Regions from separate parts of the Streptomyces sp. NPDC002787 genome, predicted to be linked through region 1. Evidence: riboswitches for the same ligand, from Rfam matches in the RefSeq annotation. Region 1 holds a riboswitch; the other holds the start of a gene.
The links. Region 1 has a riboswitch for cobalamin ahead of ACWD26_RS11885 (ribonucleoside-diphosphate reductase subunit alpha). Riboswitches for the same ligand answer to the same signal wherever they lie in the genome.
Positions count from the first base shown of each region.

Region 2: linked by a shared signal. The riboswitch ahead of ACWD26_RS06410 (cobalamin biosynthesis protein) and the one ahead of ACWD26_RS11885 (ribonucleoside-diphosphate reductase subunit alpha) in region 1 are both predicted to bind cobalamin.

Region 1 is NZ_JBSFVC010000007.1:136,494-143,958, forward strand. It holds gene ACWD26_RS11885 (ribonucleoside-diphosphate reductase subunit alpha) at 1-2,065, opposite strand, end outside; cobalamin riboswitch at 2,190-2,311, opposite strand; gene ACWD26_RS11890 (GNAT family N-acetyltransferase) at 2,398-2,904, opposite strand; gene ACWD26_RS11895 (nucleoside hydrolase) at 3,037-4,026, opposite strand; gene mctP (monocarboxylate uptake permease MctP) at 4,232-5,860, opposite strand; gene ACWD26_RS11905 (DUF3311 domain-containing protein) at 5,857-6,126, opposite strand; gene ACWD26_RS11910 (GntR family transcriptional regulator) at 6,395-7,159, opposite strand.
Region 2 is NZ_JBSFVC010000004.1:71,964-79,428, forward strand. It holds gene ACWD26_RS06385 (lysozyme) at 1-19, shown strand, start outside; gene ACWD26_RS06390 (anion permease) at 251-1,513, shown strand; gene ACWD26_RS06395 (hypothetical protein) at 1,545-1,766, shown strand; gene ACWD26_RS06400 (hypothetical protein) at 1,864-2,175, opposite strand; gene ACWD26_RS06405 (DUF397 domain-containing protein) at 2,206-2,388, opposite strand; cobalamin riboswitch at 2,423-2,566, shown strand; gene ACWD26_RS06410 (cobalamin biosynthesis protein) at 2,665-3,615, shown strand; gene ACWD26_RS06415 (cobyric acid synthase) at 3,612-5,138, shown strand; gene ACWD26_RS06420 (hypothetical protein) at 5,135-5,338, shown strand; gene ACWD26_RS06425 (putative cobaltochelatase) at 5,505-7,465, shown strand, end outside.

The sequences.
Region 1 (7,465 bases):
GTACGTCGGCCGGGATCCATGCGAAGTCCTGCACCGAACCGTTGGAATCGCGCAGCGCCTCGCGGGTGCGGGCGTCCCACACGCCCAGCTCCTTGAGGTCCTTCACCAGATACGAGTTGACCTGGAGGAACTCGCCGGACAGCGTCTCGCGCTTGAACAGATTGGACACTTGGGGCTCGATGCACTCGTACACACCGGCGATGGAGGCGATGGTGGCCGTCGGCGCGATGGCGAGGAGCAGGGAGTTGCGCATGCCGGTCGTCGCGATGCGCTCGCGCAGGGCCGCCCAGCGCTCCGGCCAGGTGAACTCGACGCCGTAGTGGTCGGGGTGCAGCACACCGCGGGCCGTGCGGGTCTTCTCCCAGGCCGGCAGCGGGCCGCCCCGCTCGGCAAGGTCGGCGGAGGCCTCGTACGCGGCGAGCATGACGCGCTCGGCGATCCTGGTGGACAGCGCCTTCGCCTCGGGGGAGTCGAAGGGCAGGCGCAGCTGGAAGAAGACGTCCTGCAGGCCCATCGCGCCGAGGCCCACCGGGCGCCACTTGGCGTTGGAGCGGCCCGCCTGCTCGGTCGGGTAGAAGTTGATGTCGACGACACGGTCGAGGAAGGTGACGGCGGTGCGGACGGTCTCGTCCAGCCGCTCCCAGTCCATGTCGCCCGCCGACCGGTCGGCGAACGCCCCCAGGTTCACCGAGCCCAGGTTGCAGACCGCCGTCTCCCCGTCGTCCGTGATCTCCAGGATCTCCGTGCAGAGGTTGGACGAGTGGACGACATGACCCGGCTCGGCCGTCTGGTTGGCCGTGCGGTTGGCCGCGTCCTTGAAGGTCATCCAGCCGTTGCCGGTCTGCGCGAGGGTGCGCATCATGCGGCCGTACAGGTCGCGGGCCGGGATGGTCTTCCTCGCCAGGCCGTTCGCCTCCGCCCTGCGGTACGCGGCGTCGAACTCCTCACCCCACAGGTCCACCAGCTCGGGCACATCGGTCGGGGAGAACAGCGACCACCGCTCGTCGGCGTTCACCCGGCGCATGAACTCGTCCGGGACCCAGTGCGCCAGGTTCAGGTTGTGTGTACGCCGGGCGTCCTCACCGGTGTTGTCGCGCAGCTCCAGGAACTCCTCGATGTCGGAGTGCCAGGTCTCCAGGTAGACCGCGGCCGCGCCCTTGCGCCGGCCGCCCTGGTTCACCGCGGCGACCGAGGCGTCCAGCGTCTTCAGGAACGGCACGATGCCGTTGGAGTGCCCGTTGGTGCCCCGGATGAGCGAACCACGCGAGCGGATACGGGAGTACGACAGACCGATGCCGCCGGCGTGCTTCGAGAGACGGGCCACCTGGTGGTAGCGGTCGTAGATGGAGTCCAGCTCGTCCAGCGGGGAGTCGAGGAGGTAGCACGACGACATCTGGGGGTGCCTCGTACCGGAGTTGAACAGTGTGGGGGAGGAGGGCAGGTAGTCGAGGCGGCTCATCAGCCCGTAGAGCGCGGCGACTTCGTCCAGGGACCGTACGGTGTCGTCGGCCGCGAGACCGCTCGCCACCCGCAACATGAAGTGCTGGGGAGTCTCGACGACCTTGCGGGTGATCGGGTGCCGGAGCAGATAGCGGCTGTGCAGGGTGCGCAGACCGAAGTAGCCGAAGCGGTCGTCGGCGGCCGGGTCGACCAGGGAGTCGAGGCGCCCGGCGTGGACGCGGGCGAACTGCGCCGTGCGGTCGGCGACGAGGCCTTCCCGGTGGGCCACGGCGATGGACTCGGTGAACGTCGTGACGCCCTGCGAGGCGGCTTCGGCGCGGATGCCGATGGCCAGCAGGCGGGCGGCCAGCTTCGAGTAGGCGGGGTCCTCGGAGATGAGGCCCGCGGCCGCCTCCGTGGCCAGCTCGCGCAGCTCCGCCTCGTCGGCCCTCGCGGACCGGCCGCGCAGCGCGGCGGCGGCGACCCGGCCGGGGTCGGCGTCGGGGAGGTCGGCGGTCAGCTCGGTCAGGGTCCGCAGCAACGCGGTACCGGGACCGTCGGACTCCGTCACCGGGGCGGTTGAAGCCAGGTCGGCTGAAACCGGGTCGGCTGGCGCGATGGTCACGTGGGGGCTCTCCCTCGCTCGGCTGGGGCCATTGGGAGGGCAGGCAGCAGCACACGAGCGCACGGGGGCGTCGCGTCCACCGGCCCATTCCACGAGGCCCGGACGTCAGGGCACCCGGACCGGACGGCCGGGCGCACTGTCGGCAGGTGTTCGGACTGGACAGGCGTGCATGCACGCGAGTACACCGTTGCGGGACAGCTCCGGATTCGCACCGGATTCCCCTGCGGCGACAGCGAGCATGAGCATACATCTTGTGTCGGGCTGCGGTGACACCCCCAGATGTTGTGTCGCGGCGGCTCCGGCGACGGCTCCGGCGACGACTTCGAAGCGTGTCAGAGCGTCAACTCGTAGGTGAGGAGCAAGAGGTCGTCGAGGTGGGGGACGGGGTTCCAGTCGCGCTCTGGTGTGCGAGTGAAGCCCAGCCGTTCATAGATCCGGTGGGCGGCGTGCATGCGGCTCTGGGTCGACAGCACGACGCGTGCACAGCCGTCCACGGCCCGGGCGCGCTCCAGGCAGGCCCGGACGAGGGCCTCGCCCGCGCCCCGTCCGCGGGCCTCGCGTGCGACCGCCAGCATGCGGATCTCGGCCTCGCCCGGGCCGGCGATGTCGGCCATCGGGCCTCCCGCCGGGACGAAGGTCACTCCGCCGAGCACTCTGCCCTCCTCGACGGCGACCAGCACGTCGGCCGCCGCGGCCCGTTTCGCCACGTCCCGCAGCTCGCCGAGGTACTCGTCGCTCTCCCCGAAGTCCAGGAGACCGTCTGCCAGATAGGCCCGTGCGGTGATCTCGCCGAGGGTGGGGTACTCGTCGGGGGAGATCTGCCTGATGGTGATGTCCATGGCTCGAAGTCTGCATGAGGGCCGCCAAGTCGCGTCCGAGGTTTTCCACAGGGGCGACGACTTGTCGGATGATCGGCACGGCATCAGGGGGCGGTCGACTCCGGGCCCGCTCAACCCGCCGGAGCGGTCGGCTCAGGCAACCGCCGGCCACCGTGGCAGCGCCGTCACGAAGTCCTCGCTGAAGTCGCGGGTGCCCGGGCCCAGGGCGACGCGGCCGGTGGCGCGGAGGCGGGCGGTCAGGGCGGGGGACTCGGAGTAGTACACCCGGCGGGCGGCGGCCGGCACGAACACGGTCTGGCCGCGCGTGAGTTCGCTCGCGCACTCCACGACGACGGCTCCGCCGGCGGCCTCGACGAACGCCTCGTCCCCGCAGACGCCGACGGCCAGCGGGTCGTGCAGGGGGCAGGTGCCGTCCCCGCCGTGGCGGGTGTACGCGTCCATGTAGGTGCGCATCAGCCGGGCCGCGAGGGCCGTGCCCGGGCCCGCGGCCTCCAGTGCGGCGAGGTCGGCGGGGCGGAACAGCCAGCGGTGTGAGGCGTCCAGGTCGACCATGGTGAACGGGATGCCGGAGGAGAGGACGATCTCGGCGGCGTCCGGGTCGGCCCAGACGTTGAACTCGGCGACCGGAGTGAAGTTCCCCGGGACCTGGGCGGCACCTCCCATGAACACGAACTTCCGCACGCGGTGGGCGAAGGCCGGGTCCTCCAGCAGGGCGATGGCCACGTTCGTGAGGGGGCCCGTGGCGCACACCGTCAGGTCGCCCTCGTACGCGTGGGAGAGCCGGAGCAGAGCCTGCGCGGACGACTCCGCCGGGTGCGGGGCCGTGGAGTCGGGCAGTGTTTCGTCGCCGAGGCCGGCCGGGCCGTGGAAGGCGGACGCCTCGCGGTAGGGGAGGCGGGACAGGGGGCGGCCCGCGCCGCGGTGGACCGGGACGTCGCTGTCGATGCGCAGGGCTCGGGCAAGGGCCCGGGCGTTGGCGTAGGTCGCCTCGGCGGGGAGGTTGCCGCCGACCGATGTGTACGCCTTGAGGTCCCACAGGCCGGTGCCGAGCAGGTACTGCAGGGCCACGGCGTCGTCGATACCGGGGTCGCTGTCGAGGACGATCGGGGCGCGAGCGGTCACCGAATCAGCGTAGCCGGGTGTTCTTCGCCCCCGCCGCCCTTACCCGTCCCATCCCAGGGGCGCTGCCCCTTCGACCCCGAGGGGGTTCGTTGTCGGGTGCGGGTGGGTGGGGGGCGAAGGGGCGCAGCCCCTGGTGGGGGAGGGACGGGTAGGGGCGGCGGGGGCGAGAAAAGGCGCCCCCGCCGCCCCGGAACCCGGTGATGGACTAGTGGCTCGTGCCCGCCGTCGCCGGCGGCAGTTCCACCTGGACGCCCGCGTCGCCCGCGTCCGCCGTGTAGTCCTCCGGCTTGGTCTCGTCGATGCCGTCGGGGGCCTTGGCCGCGCGCAGGACGAAGGTGAGGACCACGGTGACCACGACGTTGAGCACGAAGGCGGTCAGACCGATGTACCCGATCTCGCCGATGCCGGGGATCTCCGCAGATGACCCGCCGAAGTGCTTCTGCGTGGGGGAGGCCACGCCGTACGCGGCCAGCGTCCCGTACAGCATGCCGACCGCCCAGCCGGCGATGAGCGCCCAGCGGTGGAACCAGCGGGTGAAGAGACCCCCGACGAGGGCCGGGAAGGTCTGGAGGATCCAGATGCCGCCGAGCAGCTGGAAGTTGATGGCGACCGTCTTGTCCATGGTGAGGACGAACGCCAGCGCGCCCACCTTCACCAGCAGCGACACCAGCTTGGAGACCTTGGTCTCCTGCTGGGGCGTGGCGTTCGGCTTGATGAAGTCCTTGTAGATGTTGCGGGTGAAGAGGTTCGCCGCAGCGATGGACATGATCGCCGCGGGGACCAGGGCGCCGATGCCGATGGCGGCGAAGGCCACTCCCGCGAACCAGTCGGGGAACATCGTCTCGAACAGCTGCGGGATCGCCAGCTGGCCGTTCTGCACCTGGATGCCGGCCGCGATCGCCATGAAGCCGAGGAGGGCCAGCAGGCCCAGCATCAGCGAGTACAGCGGCAGGATCGTGGTGTTGCGGCGGATGACCTCGCGGCTCTTGGACGACAGCGTCGCCGTGATCGAGTGCGGGTACATGAACAGTGCCAGCGCGGAGCCGAGGGCCAGGGTCGCGTACGTCCACTGGCTGGCGTCGCCCGGGACGAGCGCGCCGCGCGGCTTGTCCGTCGCCGGGTTGGTCTGGCTGTACGCCTCGCCCGCCTTGGCGAAGATGTCGTCGAAGCCGCCGAGCTTGATCGGGATGTAGATGATCGCCACCGCGATGACGATGTAGATCAGGGTGTCCTTCACGAACGCGATCAGCGCGGGGGCCCGGAGGCCGGACGAGTAGGTGTACGCGGCCAGGACGCCGAAGGCGATCAGCAGCGGCAGGTCCTTGATGAACCAGTTGGTGTCCTCGCCGCCGCCGACGCCCATCACGTCCAGGACGGCCTGGATGCCGACGAGCTGCAACGCGATGTACGGCATCGTCGCGAGGATGCCGGTCAGGGCGACCGCCAGCGACAGGCCCTTCGAGCCGAAGCGGCCGCGTACGAAGTCCGAGGTCGTCACATAGCCGTGCTTGTGGGAGACCGACCACAGGCGGGGCAGGAAGGTGAAGATCAGCGGGTAGATCAGGATCGTGTACGGCACCGCGAAGAAGCCGGCCGCGCCCGCCGCGTAGATCGCCGCCGGTACGGCGACGAAGGTGTACGCGGTGTAGAGGTCGCCGCCGAGCAGGAACCAGGTGATCCAGGTGCCGAACGACCGGCCGCCCAGGCCCCACTCGTCGAGGCTGTGCTCGTTCTCGGCCTTGCGCCAGCGCGCGGCCAGGAAGCCCATGACCGTGACGGCCAGGAAGAAGAAGATGAAGACGGCGAGTGCCACGCCGTTCACGCCGTCCTTCACTTCGCGGCACCCCCGCCCTTGGCCTGGGACCTGCGGGCGCGCTGGTCGCGCTGCCACAGGACGTACGCGGTGGCGGTGAGCGCGGTGGAGATGAGCACCCAGGCCATCTGGTACCAGTAGAAGAACGGGATGCCGATGAACGCCGGGTCGGTCTTGGCGTACGAGCCGACCCAGAGCATCGCCACGAACGGGGCGAACAGGCACAGGGCGATGACCACTCTGACAGGTGTCACCACCGGTGGTCTCACTTCAGGCGCTTCTGACATGTCCCGGTTCCGTCCCCTCGCTGATCACCATTGGTCACCGCTGATCACCTGCTCAACGCGCAGGAAATGTAAGGGACGGCTTCCGTCGTATGGAACCCCCCGTCCGGATATCGGATGCGGAGGTTGTGTGTTCAGCAGCGGCGGAACCCTTGCCGGGGGTCTGCTTCCCGCCGGTCCGGCCGGCCGCGGCGACCAGAGCGACGACGGTCCAAATGACGACGGTCCAGTTGACGACGGTCCAGATGACGACGGTTCGGACGCGAGTCCCTTACTCCGTGGGCCGCTTGAGCCTCGCCACGAACTTGTACCGGTCACCTCGGTAGACGGACCGCACCCACTCCACCGGCTGCCCGTCCTTGTCCAGCGAGTGGCGGGAGAGCATCAGCATCGGCAGGCCCACGTCCGTGCCCAGCAGGCCGGCCTCGCGCGGGGTGGCCAGCGAGGTCTCGATGGTCTCCTCGGCCTCGGCGAGATGGACGTCGTACACCTCGGCGAGCGCCGTGTAGAGGGAGGTGTACTTGACCAGTGACCTGCGCAGGGCCGGGAAACGCTTGGCCGACAGATGGGTCGTCTCGATCGCCATCGGCTCGCCGTTGGCCATGCGGAGGCGCTCGATCCGCAGCACCCGTCCGCCGGCCGTGATGTCGAGCAGCCCCGCGAGCGTGTCGTCGGCGGTGATGTACCCGATGTCCAGCAGCTGCGAGGTGGGTTCGAGACCCTGGGCCCGCATGTCCTCGGTGTACGAGGTGAGTTGCAGCGCCTGGGAGACCTTCGGCTTGGCGACGAACGTGCCCTTGCCCTGGATGCGCTCAAGCCGCCCCTCGACCACCAACTCCTGCAGCGCCTGCCGCACGGTTGTGCGCGAGGTGTCGAACTCGGCGGCGAGCGTGCGCTCGGGCGGTACCGGCGTGCCCGGCGGCAGCGTCTCGGTCATGTCGAGCAGGTGCTTCTTCAGGCGGTAGTACTTGGGCACGCGTGCGGTACGGACGGTCGCCCCGTTCTCGTTCTCCGCACTGCTGACGTCGGTGCTCATGCTCCGCCTTCCCGGCTCCTAGTGGCGTGATCCTTCTGTATACCCGCACAGCCCCCGCTGGTCTAGTCCACGAAGGGGTCTCGAATGGTCCACTCCGGCGGGGCGCAGTGGTCTACCCGAAGAGTGTGGCTGAACCGCGCGGTTTTCGCTGGCTTATTACATAAAGGTTCTTGCATATGTAGGTCGCATAACGGCTGGTGAGAGGTGGTTCGAGCGCTCTTGACAGGGCGATTGGTCTGGGTCAAGCTCCGGCGTACTGGTCTACACCATTGGTCCAGGTCCCGGCCCCATGGGCGGTACGTCTGT
Region 2 (7,465 bases), on a different contig from region 1:
GGGCCAGGACCGGGGCTGAGGCTGGGGCCGTTCCCCGGGGCCGAGGCTACGACCTGGGCTTACGGAGCCATTCGTTCCGCCTGCGTTCGAGACAGTGCCGCCGTTCCCCGCGGCCGACGCCTCCGTCAGCCCACAAGCGGAACGGCGGCACCTCGTTCGCTACATCCGTACGCCTGTCCTAGTTCATCTTCCGTTCACCCAGGTTGCCTACGGTCCACATGCCACTGACGTCCAAAAGAAGCCCGGGTAAATGGAAAACTTCTCGCTGATCCTCGCGATCGTGGTGATCACCGCGCTTGCGTTCGATTTTACGAACGGTTTCCACGACACCGCCAACGCGATGGCCACCACCATCTCGACCGGCGCCATGAAGCCCAAGGTCGCGGTGGCCATGTCCGCCGTGCTCAACCTTGTCGGCGCGTTCCTTTCCATAGAGGTCGCCAACACCATCTCCAAGGGGCTCGTCGACGAGTCCGGCATACAGCCAGAGGTCATATTCGCGGCGCTCGTGGGCGCCATCCTCTGGAACCTGCTGACCTGGCTCGTCGGGCTCCCCTCCAGTTCCTCGCACGCCCTGATGGGTGGCCTGATCGGCGCCACGATCGCCTCGGTCGGCGTCGGCTCGGTGCACGGCGACGTGCTCGTCACCAAGGTGCTGATACCGGCCGTCGCGGCTCCGCTGGTCGCCGGTGTCGCGGCGATGTTCGCCACCCGGCTGACGTACGGGCTCGGGCGGCACACGAGCGAGAAGGCCTCCGGCAAGGGGTACCGCGCCGGTCAGATCGCCTCCGCCGGCCTGGTCTCACTCGCCCACGGCACCAACGACGCCCAGAAGACGATGGGCATCATCACCCTCGCCCTGGTGGCCGGCGGCGCCCTCGCGCCCGACTCCGACCCGCCGGTGTGGGTCATCGTCTCCGCCGGTCTGGCCATCGCGCTCGGCACCTACCTGGGCGGCTGGCGCATCATCCGCACGATGGGCAAGGGCCTGACCGACCTCCAGCCGCAGCAGGGCTTCGCCGCCCAGACCAGCGCGGCCACGGTCATCCTGGCCTCCTCGCACCTCGGCTTCTCCCTCTCCACCACGCACTCGGTCTCCGGTGCCGTGATGGGCGCGGGCCTCGGCCGCAAGGGCGGTGTGGTCCGCTGGTCCACGGCGACCCGGATGTTCGTCGCCTGGGGTCTGACCCTGCCGGCCGCCGCGCTGGTCGCCGCGCTCGCCGAGTGGGTGACGTCCTTCGGGACCTGGGGCACGGCCGTCGTCGCGGTCTTCCTCATCGCCTCCAGCGCCGCCATCTGGGTGATCTCCCGCCGCGAGGTGGTCGACCACACCAATGTGAACGACCACGCCGAGGAGCCCCCGGGCGTGGTGACCACGGCCATCGCCGCGGTGACCCCGCCGCCGGCCGGCACCGTGACCGAGGAGCTCGCGGCGACCATCCCGGCCCCCGCGGCCACGACCGCCGCCGAGACCACGACCCCGGCGAACTCGTCCACGCCGACGGCCGTCTGAGCCCCGCGACCTCCTGAGGAAGATCACCACCATGCACATCGACTGGGCAGCTCTCGGCTCCGTCTTCGGAGTCAGCCTCGTGGTCACCGTGGCCCTCGTCGGCCTCTTCACCCTGGGCATCGTCGGCCTCTCCAAGCGAGAGGCGGCGTCAACCCGGGGCGAGTCGGTGCTACCGGCGACCGCTGGGGCGTACGTGTGCTTCGCGCTGTGCGCGGCGGCAGTGGCGTACGGGATTTCCCTCATCATGACCTGAGACCGGAAACCCCACGGCCCCCCTGGGGGCCGACACCGGCAACTTCAGAATCAGCCCCCGTGGGCGTCCTATGACGCTTACGGGGGTTGATCCATCGTCAGCGGTGGTGCGGCCTCCTAGGCCGAGCCTCCCCCAGCGCCCGGTTCAGGACCCGGAGCCGTTCCGTGACCGGGGTCAGTCCCCACCACAGGCCGGCCCCGGCGGCACCGAGCACGGTCACCACCAGCCAGACCAGGGCACGCACCTCACCGCTCGGCACGAGAAGCGCGGCCAAGGCACCCGCCCCGACGGACAGCACGCCCATCACGGAGCAGAAGAGCGCCAGTGGGGCGGCGGCGGTCACCCGTTCTCGCCAGACGTCCGGCTTCCCCCCGCGCGCCGCAGCGGTTTCCCTCGCTCGGTCTCCCATGTGCGCACCTCCCGTCCCCCGGACGGATGTTCACGATCCGCCCGCTCCCGGGTCCACAAGTCCCGCCAGAAAACCACACCACGCCGCGTAGCGAAAGACGAGCAGCGCGTCACTGTTCGAGTTCGAGTCACGGGTCATGACCCGCCTCTGTCCGGCAGCAACTTCCACGCAGTTGTCCGCGTGACGGTATTTCAGCGGTGTGGGGCTCAGCACACCATTCCACCGCAGGTCAACAGCGAGTTGACGGGTCTTCCAGGGGCGTGGTGGACTGCCGGGGCCATGTACGACGGCAGGAGAGGAAGCCGGTGCGAGTCCGGCGCGGTCCCGCCACTGTCACCGGGGAAGAACCTTCCCGGGAGCCAGGAACTCTCGCCGTCGGTCTCGTCGAACCAGGGCGTGGACACCCTGAGTGAGGACATATCGCCATGCGCGGCTGCCCATCGGGTCTCGATATCCGCTCGTTGCCCGACCCCGTGGTCGGCTGAACCGATGCGTGCCGACCGCGTCTTCGCGTACGGCGCCGCCGCCGGGCTCCTCGGTGATCTGCTGCTCGGCGATCCTCGCCGGGGGCATCCGGTCGCCGCGTTCGGGCGGGCGGCCGGTGCCGTGGAACGGGTGCTGTGGCGGGACCACCGGGGGTGGGGCGCGCTGCACACCGCGGTGTGCGCGGGTGGCGCCGTGGCGCTGGGGGCCGTGGCCTCGTCCGTCGTACGGCCGTCGCGGGCGGCCTCCGTCGCGTTGACCGCCGCCGCCACCTGGGCCGTCGTCGGGGGGACTTCGCTCGGGCGGGAGGCCAGGGCCGTGGGGCGGTTCCTGGAGACAGGGGACGTCGAGGGCGCGCGGGCCCGGTTGCCGCACCTCTGCGGGCGTGATCCTCAGGCACTCGACCGGGACGGGATCGCGCGGGCCGTCGTGGAGTCCGTCGCCGAGAACACCTCGGACGCGGTGGTCGGTGCCCTGGTGTGGGGCGCCGTCGGTGGGGTGCCGGGGCTTCTCGGGTTCCGGGCCGTCAACACGCTGGACGCCATGGTCGGGCACAAGTCCCCGCGTCATCGGCGGTACGGGTGGGCTTCCGCGCGGCTGGACGACGTCGCGGGGTGGCCGGGGGCCCGGCTGACGGCCGTCCTGGCCACGGTTGCCGGTGGGAACCCCCGGGGGGCCGTGCGGTCTTGGCGGGCGGACGCGGGGAAGCATCCGAGTCCCAACGCAGGGCCTGTGGAGGCGTCGTTCGCGGGGGCGCTCGGGGTGCGGTTGGGGGGCACGTTGTCATACGGGGGGCGGGTCGAGCATCGGCCTGTGCTGAACGGGGAGGGGCGGGCCGTCGTCGTGGAGGACATCGAGCGGGCCGTTCGGTTGTCGCGGCGGGTGAGCTGGCTGGCGTTGGGGGTCAGCGCGGCGGGTGCGCTGGTGCTGGGCCGGGTCACGAAGGGGAACTCATGAGCGGCGATCGTGGCGTGGGTGGGGGGCTGCTCGTGGCCGGCACCACCTCCGACGCCGGCAAGAGTGTCGTCACCGCCGGGATCTGCCGGTGGCTGGTGCGGCGGGGTGTCAAGGTCGCGCCGTTCAAGGCGCAGAACATGTCGCTCAATTCGTTCGTGACGAACGAGGGCGCCGAGATCGGGCGGGCGCAGGCCATGCAGGCCCAGGCCTGTCGCGTCGAGCCGACCGCGCTCATGAATCCCGTGCTGCTCAAACCCGGTGGGGAGCGGAGCAGTCAGGTGGTGCTGCTGGGGAAGCCCGTGGGGGAGATGAGCGCGCGGGGGTATCACGGGGGACGGCAGCAGAAGCTTCTCGGAACCGTTCTCGACTGTCTCGCCGAGTTGCGGGGCACGTATGACGCGGTGATCTGTGAGGGGGCCGGCAGTCCCGCCGAGATCAACCTTCGGCGGACCGACATCGTCAACATGGGGATCGCCCGCGGTGCCGGGCTTCCCGTGCTCGTCGTCGGCGACATCGATCGTGGGGGTGTCTTCGCGTCCTTCTTCGGGACCGTCGCACTGCTCTCCGCCGAGGATCAGGCCCTCGTCGCCGGGTTCCTCGTCAACAAGTTCCGCGGGGACGTCTCCCTGCTGGAGCCCGGGCTCGACATGCTGCACGGACTCACCGGGCGGCACACGTACGGTGTGCTGCCCTTCCGGCACGGGCTCGGCATCGACGAGGAGGACGGGCTGCGGGTCTCCCTGCGCGGAACCGTCCGCGAGTCGAACGTCGCGCCGCCCGTCGGGGAGGACGTGCTGCGGGTCGCCGTGTGCGCGATCCCGCTGATGTCCAACTTCACCGATGTGGACGCGCTCGCCGCCGAACCCGGTGTCGTCGTGCGGTTCGTGGACCGGCCCGAGGAACTGGCCGACGCGGATCTCGTCGTCATCCCAGGGACCCGGGGAACGGTACGGGCGCTGGAGTGGCTGCGGGAGCGGGGGCTCGCCGACGCCCTCGTCCGCAGGGCCGCGGAAGGGCGGCCGATCCTCGGCCTGTGTGGCGGGTTCCAGGTGCTCGGGGAGCACATCGAGGACGAGGTCGAGAGCCGGCGGGGGCACGTGGAAGGGCTCGGACTCCTGCCCGTTCGCGTGCGGTTCGCCCGTGAGAAGACGCTCGCGCGGCCCGTCGGTGAGGCCCTCGGGGAACGGGTCGAGGGGTACGAGATCCATCACGGGGTCGCCGGGATCGAGGGCGGCGAACCCTTCCTGGACGGGTGCCGGGTCGGGCAGACCTGGGGCACGCACTGGCACGGGTCGTTGGAGTCGGACGGGTTCCGGCGGGCCTTTCTGCGGGAGGTGGCGGCCGCCGCGGGGCGTCGGTTCGTACCGGCGTCCGACACCTCGTTCGCGGCGCTGCGTGAGGAGCAACTGGACCGGCTCGGCGATCTGATCGAGGAGCACGCGGACACGGACGCGCTGTGGCGGCTCATCGAGTCGGGCGCACCGACAGGACTGCCCTTCATCCCACCGGGAGCGCCCGCATGAGCCCCGGCACCGTGCTGTTGTCGTCGACTTCCGACACCGACCTCCTGGCGGCCAGGGCCGCCGCCTGGGAGGACGGGCTCGCCGCGCCGCGGGTCTCGGGCGCCCCGACCGTCCTGCTCGGGGGCGAGGCCGTGCACGGCGCGGAGTTGACTCGGACGACCTACCTGGACGTTGAGGAAGATCTGGAGGGAGACGAGTGATCTCCGCGATCCCCGCATGCGCGGGGAGCACACCGAGACGCCGCCCACCGCGGGCGACACCGCCGGACCATCCCCGCTCGGGCAGGGAGCACGGCTCCGGGTTGACCGCTCACGAGCCTCAGAGTCGCCCTCATCTCGCCCTTTCTCCCACAGGAGGGATCAACTCGTGAGTACGCACTTCCCCTTCACCGCCATCGTCGGGCAGGGCGACCTGCAACTCGCCCTACTCCTCAACGCGATCGCACCGAACGTCGGCGGTGTGCTCGTGCGCGGCGAGAAGGGCACCGCCAAGTCCACCGCCGTGCGGGCGCTCTCGGCGCTGTTGCCGGAGGTGGAGGTCGTCGCCGGGTGCCGCTTCTCGTGCGATCCCGTGAAGCCGGACCCCGGGTGCCCGGACGGGCCGCACGAGCCGGCGTTCGAGGCGCGGCCGTCGCGGATGGTCGAGCTGCCCGTGGGTGCCTCCGAGGACCGGCTCGTCGGTGCGCTCGACATCGAACGGGCGCTGTCGGAGGGCGTGAAGGCGTTCGAACCGGGGCTGCTGGCCGACGCGCATCGCGGGATCCTGTACGTCGACGAGGTCAACCTGCTCCACGACCACCTCGTCGACCTGCTGCTCGACGCGGCCGCGATGGGCGCCTCGTACGTCGAGCGGGAGGGCGTCTCCATACGGCATGCCGCCCGCTTCCTGCTCGTGGGGACGATGAACCCCGAGGAGGGCGAGCTGCGGCCGCAGTTGCTCGACCGGTTCGGGCTGACCGTCGAGGTCGCGGCCTCGCGGGAGCCGGACCAGCGGGTGGAGGTCGTACGGAGGCGGCTCGCCTACGACGACGACCCGGCCGGTTTCGCGGCGCGCTGGGCCGACGAGGAGGCCGCCGTACGGGCCCGGATCGTGGCCGCGCGGGAGCTGTTGCCGTCGGTGGTGCTCGGTGACGCGGCGCTGCGGCAGATCGCGGCGACGTGCGCGGCGTTCGAGGTCGACGGGATGCGGGCCGACATCGTGATGGCGCGGACGGCGACCGCGCTGGCCGCGTGGGCCGGGCGGACCGAGGTGCTGGCGGAGGATGTGCGCCAGGCGGCGCTGCTCGCGCTGCCGCACCGGCGGCGCAGGAACCCGTTCGACGCGCCGGGACTCGACGAGGACAAGCTCGACGAGACGCTGGAGGAGTTCGGGGGGCCGTCGGAAGACGAGGACCCTGATCCCGGTCCGGACGGGGGTGGCGGGCAGCCGCCCTCCTCGGAGCCCGAGGGGCCACAGGACGGTGACACCGGTGCGCGGCCGGAGGCCGGGGAGGGCGGGGAGCCGCAGCCCGCCGGCGCCGGGGCGGGCGAGCAGTCCGCCGTACGGGCCGCCGAGCCCTTTCGTACGAAGGTGCTGAGTGTGCCGGGGCTCGGTGAGGGCGCCGCCGGGCGGCGTTCGCGGGCGCGGACCGAGCACGGGCGGACGACCGGGGCGCGTCGTCCGCGCGGCACGCTGACCAAGCTGCACCTGGCCGCCACGGTCCAGGCCGCCGCGCCGCACCAGCGGGCGCGGGGCCGGTCGGGGCCGGGGCTGGTCGTGCGCCGTGACGATCTGCGGCAGGCGACCCGGGAGGGGCGGGAGGGGAACCTCGTGCTGTTCGTGGTCGACGCCTCCGGATCGATGGCGGCCCGGCAGCGGATGAGTGCGGTGAAGGGGGCGGTGCTGTCGCTGCTGCTGGACGCCTACCAGCGGCGGGACAAGGTGGGGCTGGTGACCTTCCGGGGGTCGGCCGCCGAGGTGGCGTTGCCGCCGACCTCGTCCGTGGAGGCGGCGGCGTCCCGGCTGGAGTCGCTGCCCACGGGCGGGCGGACGCCGCTGGCCGCCGGGTTGCTGCGGGCCCATGAGGTGCTGCGGGTGGAGCGGCTGCGGGACCCCGCGCGGCGGGCGCTCGTCGTGGTCGTGACCGACGGGCGGGCCACGGGCGGCCCCGAGCCGGTCGCGCTCGCCGGGCGGGCGGCCCGGCTGTTCGCGGCCGAGGGCATCGCCTCCGTGGTCGTGGACTGCGAGTCGGGCCATGTCCGGCTGGGGCTGGCCGGGCGGCTCGCGGGTGAGCTGGGCGGCACGGCGGTGACGTTGGACGAGCTTCGAGCGGATTCCATCGCCGGGCT